Regions from separate parts of the Mesorhizobium sp. Cs1299R1N1 genome, predicted to be linked through region 2. Evidence: predicted binding sites of a transcription regulator. Region 2 holds the regulator's gene; the other holds the start of a gene.

Region 1 (3,676 bases), on a different contig from region 2:
AACAGGTCGCGGATCGGCCGCTTGATACGTTCGGCATCAGCGCCGTCGACATAGGTGCCTTCCAGGAAAGCGAAATGCAGCGGGATCGGCGTGGTCGATTCCGAGACGGTCACCGACACGCCGTGATTGCGCATGATCAGCCGAAGCTGCTCGATGAGGTAGGTCTCGAACAGGTCCGGCTGGGTAACCGTGGTAGCGAAATGACCGGGCGTCGGCATGTGGCCATAGGCCTGGCGAGAGTCGACCTGGGTGAACGAACTCGTGGTGACGCCAATCTCGGGGTAGAAGGCCCGGTAGCGCTTGCTGCTGTCGCCGCCGGCGGCAAGGGCCGCGAAAGAATCGCGCAGGAACTTGGTGTTGCGGTCGTAGAGCACCTGAAGCGCGGCAACGGCCTTTTCGGCGTTGTCGAAGCTCTGCCGGCCAAAAGGCTCGGGCATGACGACAGATTCGATGGCTTGGGGATAGATTCGCTTTTCCATGGCCCAATATAGAGACTTGGGCGGCCGGTTGGGAGGGGTGTCGCCGCCGAAGGCGCCCAAAGCGCCCCTTTTTTCTTCAACCCCGCTGCAGGCTGACCAGCAGAACGAACCCGACGCCAGACTTTCTGAGCGCCGGCGCCTCGATCGTCGAGCCGGCATCGGCGCGCATCATCGGCACCGCCAGGACCGGGGCGGCCAGAACGATCAGGATAAGCGCCGCCCGCGGCAGGAGCCGGAGGATCTTGAGAGTGTTGGCGGCGATGCGGTTCATGATGTCTGTGCTTTTCTTTTCGAGGTCCGGGCTATTTGGTTTCAGTGGCGAAGGTTGGTCGGGCAGGCGAGATGGCAGAGCCTGGTGGCTTCGTCCCAGGAGCGGGGGGAACGGCCCGCTTCAGCGACGAGGATGGCGAAGAACATCCCAAACAGGCTCATCAGCAGGCAGACGATGGTGAAACGGCGAGCAAGCATTGGGTCCGTGTCTCCTTCAACACGCATGAGAATGCCCTGACGCCGCTGAACCGGCTCTGATGCCGGCGTTCATCTTCGGTTCAAATTGATTGACGGGACTTTGGCTGGGTTGCCGCCGGCCCGGACGGCCATCGGGTCCCACAGTCAGCGCATCGGCAAAACGAAAACGGGGCCCGCCGGGCCCCGTTTTGAGATCACTGGGAAATGGTCGATCAGAGCTTGTGCCAGGTCTGGCTCTTGCAGATCAGTCCGCCGAGCACGCAGCCGCTCATCTTGAGCGAGGCGCCCGATAATGTCGCCTTGCCCGAATAGGTCTTGTCGTTTGCCGGGTCGGTGATGTTGCCGGTATATTTGTTGTCGCCGGCCGCCTTGAGAGAGCCGATGGTCTTGCCGGCATATTTGCCGGACTTGAGCGTGATGGAAAAGGAACCGCCGCCTGAAATGGCCGCTGTGTCGCCTGCCTGCGTTTTCCAGTTGCCCTCGATCGGATCGGCCCACGCCGCGCCGCTCAGGATCAAAGTGGCCGCCAGGGCCAGGCTCACTTTTCGAAACATGTCTTCCTCCCTTTGGATAGCCGGCCGGATGCTCCGCCTCGCCGGTCTGCCGCTTACGCAAACGTAAGCTAATCCAGCTTCCGTCAAAACAAAAGCGGTGCCGCAACGGAAGACCTTGGCATTTTGAAAGCGCCTGAATTCGCTCTGTCGGCGCGGAAATGAAAACGATCGGCTCGCCGCGTTTGTTTCCCGTGGTTAGCGGAGTGTTGATTGCAGCCCTGAAAATTTTCGTCAAATTTGGCGAAAACCAGCCGAATTGCTGGCTCCGTATCCTTAACGAATTTCTGTGTTTACCTCTTGTTTTAGCTTTGTTTTCCTCAAATTAAGCACGCCATTTAACGACGGATTCAAGCCTGCGCGGCATTCTCGAAAGCATCGAAAGAGCGGCCCGGACAGACAAACGGAGGCAGCTCTCGGGAGCCAGACAGGGGACTAAAATGGCACGTTTTGAAATGCTTGAAGCAGGCTTCGGCGCCATGGGGGCAACTGCCCAGGCCGACATTCTTTTCGAACTGGGCATGATGTATGCGACCGGCCGCGATTGCGAGACCGACGTCGTTGCCGCGCACAAATGGTTCAACATCGCCGCCATCAAGGGTTCGGCCCGCGCCGCCGAGCTGCGCTCGGAACTCTCGGCGGCCATGTCGAAGGTCGAGATCGCCAAGGCGCTGCGCGAAGCCCGCGAATGGATGACCATGCACTGAGTTCCGCCAGACGGGAACGCTCCGGCCAAGACCGCTGAAAGACGGTCGGGCCAACAGGGATAGGCTGCGCAGACAGCCAGGCCACAGGCCAACAACAAAAAGAATGCGGCAGGCCGACAGGTCCAAGCCGCGCGACGAACCATGATCCCGAAAGTGGAATCGGGGCTTCGGCAAGATCATGGCCAACAGGAAGACAGGGAAGGTGGGTTGGGTTCACAGCGCGGGGGCGCCGGGGAAACGGCCTGACAGGCAAAAAAAGGCCACGACCAGCCGGAACAAGGCTGGCGTGGCTTTTTTGCGTGGATGAGGCCAGGCAGGCCCAATCGAGTGGCGCCAATGCGCCTAGACAGGTCCGATGAAGGATGAAATTGTCCCGCCTCTCTGGAAGAAGCGCGGCCGGGGCGGCCGCGCGTGAGTGGAGGAGTTCTATTGTCATGAAAAGAATGAGTATTTTGAGCGCGGCCATTTTCGGCCTGATGATGAGCGTGCCGGTTGCATTTGCCGATGATATCACCGTCTCGGTGGTCGGCCCGATGACCGGACAGCTCGCGACCATCGGCGATCAGTTCAAGCAGGGCGCACAGGCCGCCGCCGATGCCATCAACGCCGCCGGCGGCGTCAACGGCTCGATGATAAAGCTCGACATCGAGGACGACCAGTGCGATCCAAAGCAGGCCGTGTCGGTCGCCAACCGCATCGTTGCCAACGGCGTCAAGTTCATCGACGGTCATGCCTGCTCGGGTTCGAGCATCCCGGCCTCGGCGGTCTACGCAGAAGCCGGTGCGCTGATGATGAGCCCGGCGTCCTCGAACCCGGTGCTGACCGATGCCGCGGCCAAGGCCGGCTGGCCGACGATCATGCGTCTCTATACGCGTGACGACGCGCAGGGCGCCTTCATCGGCCCCTGGATCGCCAAGAAGTATGCCGGCAAGAAAGTCGTCATCCTGCACGACAAGAGCGCCTACGGTCAGGGCGTGGCTGACGCCGTCAGGGCAACCATGAATACTGGTGGCCTCAAGGAAGTCTACTATGACGCCATCAACCCCGGCGAGAAGGACTATTCGGCGCTTGTCACCAAGCTGAAGGATCTCAAGGCCGATGTCGTTTATTTCGGCGGCTACCATCCTGAGGCCGGCCTGATCCTGCGTCAGTCGGCGGAGCAAAACCTGAAGTTCCAGCTGATCATGCCGGATTCGATCGCCTCGCCGGAGTTCTGGCAGGTTGCCGGCCCGGCCGGCGAGGGCACCATGTTCGTGTTCCCGTCGGATCCGCAAGCAAAGCCGGAAGCCAAGGCGGCCGTCGAGAAGATCAAGGCCGGCGGCTTCGTGCCGGAAGGCTTCACGCTGTTCTCCTACGCCGTGGTCCAGGCTTTCGCCGAAGGCATCAAGCGTGCCGGCAGCGACGATCCGGCCAAGGTTGCCGAAGCGTTGAAGAACGGCACGCCGATCAGCACCGTTGTCGGTGACGTCAC
Region 2 (3,676 bases):
GTTCGATCGCGCGGCGCTGACCATGCGCAACCTGGCGATCTCGGCGATCGCCGTTATCCTGGTTTCGCCGCACGAGGTCGTCGGCCCGAGTTTCCAGATGTCGTTCGCGGCAACCGCGGCCTTGGTTGGCGCCTATGCCGGCTGGGCCGACCACCACCAGGGAAAGACGAGGCCTCCGCCGCCAAAGCGATCCCTACCCGGGTTTCTGACGCGAAAATTCCTCTTGGCGACAGGTGGATTGGCCATGACGTCCATCATCGCCGGCAGCGCGACGGCACTGTTTGCCATCTGGCATTTCCAGCGGGTGTCGCCGCTCAGCCTGTTCGCCAATCTGGCCGTCATGCCAATCGTGTCGATCGTGATGTTCCTGGCCGTCGCCAGCGCGTTGCTGATGCCGTTCGGGTTGGATTGGCCGGCTCTCTACCTCATGGGCAAGGGCCTGACAGCGATGATCGCCATATCGGCGTGGATATCGGAGCGCTCTCCGGTCGATGGAGTCGGGCTGATTTCGCAGCAATCCGTGCTGCTGGTCACCGTCGCGCTGGTCATCGCGACGATGGCGACGACGTGGCTCCGGCTCACGGCGGTGCCATTCGCGCTTGCCGGTCTGTTGACTGTGTCGCACACGCGCACGCCCGATGTGCTGATCTCGGAAGATACGCGGTTGGTGGCTCTGTCGATCGGCAATGGCGAACTGGCCGTCAACCGGGAACGTCCGAACGAATTCGCAACCGACAATTGGAAACGCGCTCTGATCTCCGAAACAGTCGTCCTACCGGAAATGTTCGACAAGACGGACGGGCAATTCGATCTTGCCACTCCCACCGACCTGCCGCTGGGATCGCCGTTCTATTGCCGCGAAGGCCTGTGCCTTGCCAGGCACCCTTCCGGCGCGATCATCGCCTATGTCGAAGATCGCAAGAACACCTGGAAGGCCTGCGCTTTCGCCGACCTGATCGTCGTCAATGACGCGACCGCCTATGACGCCTGCCATAATCCGCTGGTTCTCGTCGTCACGAAACGGCAGCTCGCCCGCAAGGGGAGTGCCGCCGTCTTCTTCGATCCCCAGTCGGCCACGAGCCCGGCTGCGATCGAATTCGCCGTCGACGGACCATACCGGCCCTGGCACGAGCAGCGAAAATTCTCACGCGAGGCGCGGGGGTTGGCCCCCTATAAAAAGGCCGACAAGCCCGATGGCAAGCAAGTTCAGTAGCGCCTGATCAGCCCGACAAGCTTGCCCTGCACCTTGACCCGATCCGGTCCGAAGATGCGTGTTTCGTAGGCTGGATTGGCGGCTTCGAGCGCGATCGAGGCGCCCTTGCGGCGGAATCGCTTCAGCGTTGCTTCCTCCTCGTCGACCAGCGCCACGATGATTTCGCCCGGACTTGCTGTATCGGCATTGCGGATGATGACCGTGTCGCCGTCGAAGATACCGGCCTCGATCATCGAGTCGCCCTTGACCTCCAGCGCATAGTGCTCGCCGCCCATGATCATGTCCGGCGGCACCGAAATCGAATGCGTCTGATGCTGGATGGCATCGATCGGCACACCGGCGGCGATACGGCCCATGACGGGGATGGACACGGCTGAAACCGCATCATCGTCGTTGCCGGCCGCGGCCAGGCGGGAAGGCGGCGTCGCCGGCCTGATCTGGCGGCCGAGACTGCCTTGGCCAAGGCTGCCCTGGATGACGCTTGGCGAGAACTTCTTTGCCGCATTGAGGCCCGGCGCGATCGAGTCCGGCAGCCGCAGCACTTCCAGTGCGCGCGCCCGATTGGGTAGCCGGCGAATGAAGCCGCGTTCCTCCAGCGCCGTGATCAGGCGATGGATCCCCGATTTGGAGGCAAGATCGAGTGCTTCCTTCATCTCGTCGAAGGAGGGCGGTATCCCGCTTTCCTTGAGCCGTTCGTGGATGAACATCAGCAGTTCATGTTGCTTGCGTGTCAGCATGGCGGCCCCCAAGGCATTGAACGAAAGGTCTGAACCAGAATCGAAAAACAAACCCAGAACAAACACTATCCGTTCCAGTTGTGTTCCGCAACCGTTTAAAGTTTAATGAATTTGTTAACGCGTCTGAAGTTTTTTGCCGCGACAGCGGACTGCGGCCGACCCTTTCCGCGATCGGCAGGCATTGAAATTGTTTTGGTTAACGGCCTGTGGCCTATCCACTGATGGGCCGTGGCATCAGTCTTTCGGAGGGCTCTTCGCGGGTGGATTGTACAATTTGTGGATCCATTATTCGCGGAACGAAACGAAACCAAAACGCCAACGATTGGTAGCTTTGGGGCGGCGATGGATCCAGGTGCTTGGCCCACTCCGGCCAGCGCATGCCAACAGGCGTCGCGCAAGCGCTGAAGTCACCCGGAACCCGCTTTCAAACTGCCGGCGCGCGCGGCGTATTTGGTCGCGCCGCTGTCTTCGCTATGGACATAGACGTGCAGGGTATAGCCGATATGCGCCGTCATCAGCGCCTTGGCCCGCTCGACGTCACGATCGAGTGCAGCTTCCATGATCGCTGTATGGTGTTCGATCGCAATGGCTTCGCACAATGCCTCCATTGCCTCTTCATAACCGTCCTTCAGGCCAGCCGCGGCCCGCAATGTCGGCGCCAGGCCGAGAAAACGATGATGCCGTCGCAGCTGATCGGCGATGGTCGAGCGGAATCGCATGAGCCAATTGGAAGTCGCCGCGCTCAGCAGCGCCGCATGGAAAGCCTCGTGGTTCTCGTCCCATTTATCGACGGCCGCATCCGAAGGATCGTCGACCGCGGTCTTGCAACGGGAGAGCCGGTAGTGGGCGGTGACAACGGCATCCTCCCACTCCTTGCCGCCTTTTTCCATCGATTCGAGGAACAGGGGTATCTCGACCACCATCCTGGCGCGTGCCAGGTCCTCCAGTTCGGCCCGCGATACCGGAGCGACGGTAAAACCACGATTGCTGATGGCGGTGACCAGGCGTTCGGCCTCCAGCCGCGACAAGGCTTCGCGCAACGGCGTCCAGCCGACACCATAGGTGCCGCGCAGCGCACTCAGCTTGAGCGGGGCCCCGGGCATGAGGCGCGTCGTCAGGATATCGCGCCGCAACAGCTGATAGGCTGCCTCCGTCTTTGTGGAGATCGTTTGATCCTGCATCACGGTCCATCCATCGTCTGGCAGAGGAAAATTATATATGATGTAGGTGCATGGCAAGAATTATATATAATGTTTGACACGGGACGGCGGACTGACCATGATCGCCGCACTAGCCGCGGTGCAAGCGGCGTCGATCAAATCTGGGAGGAAATGATGTTGAAGTCGAAATCCGCTTGGCTGTCGGGTTTGTTCGTGGCCGGCGCATTGATGGTGAGCGCCGGCAGTGCCGCCGCCGATCAGATCCGCATCGGCATCGCCAATTTTGGCGAGCATCCGCAATTGAACGCCGCCATAGCCGGCTTCAAGAAGGCGCTGACAGACAATGGCTTCGTCGACGGCAAGGACGTCGTCTATACGGAGAGCCATACCAATTTCGATGCATCGCTGGTGCCGCAGATGATCGCAAAGCTGCAGGCCGAGCAGCCCAAGCTGATCTACACCATCACCACGCCGGTCTCGCAGATCGCCAAGAAAGCGCTCGCGGGCTCCGGCATTCCGATCGTCTTTGCCGCGGTCACCGATCCGGTGGCGGCCAAGCTCGTGCC

The links. The regulator LexA, encoded in region 2, represses DNA repair genes until DNA is damaged. The targets are predictions, from matches to a motif close to TGTTCNNNNTGTGTTCNG.
Region 1: a site for LexA is predicted at 1,800-1,817, ahead of O7A70_RS28505 (sel1 repeat family protein). Genes of this name have one in related genera too.

Annotation. Positions count from the first base shown of each region.
Region 1 covers NZ_JAPYKR010000016.1:118,604-122,279, forward strand. The annotation lists gene O7A70_RS28485 (AMP nucleosidase) at 1-437, opposite strand, end outside; gene O7A70_RS28490 (hypothetical protein) at 556-750, opposite strand; gene O7A70_RS28495 (hypothetical protein) at 792-947, opposite strand; gene O7A70_RS28500 (DUF2147 domain-containing protein) at 1,160-1,501, opposite strand; gene O7A70_RS28505 (sel1 repeat family protein) at 1,939-2,205, shown strand; gene O7A70_RS28510 (branched-chain amino acid ABC transporter substrate-binding protein) at 2,640-3,676, shown strand, end outside.
Region 2 covers NZ_JAPYKR010000004.1:150,100-153,775, reverse strand. The annotation lists gene O7A70_RS10620 (ComEC/Rec2 family competence protein) at 1-1,213, shown strand, start outside; gene lexA (transcriptional repressor LexA) at 1,207-1,950, opposite strand; gene O7A70_RS10610 (GntR family transcriptional regulator) at 2,358-3,131, opposite strand; gene O7A70_RS10605 (ABC transporter substrate-binding protein) at 3,285-3,676, shown strand, end outside.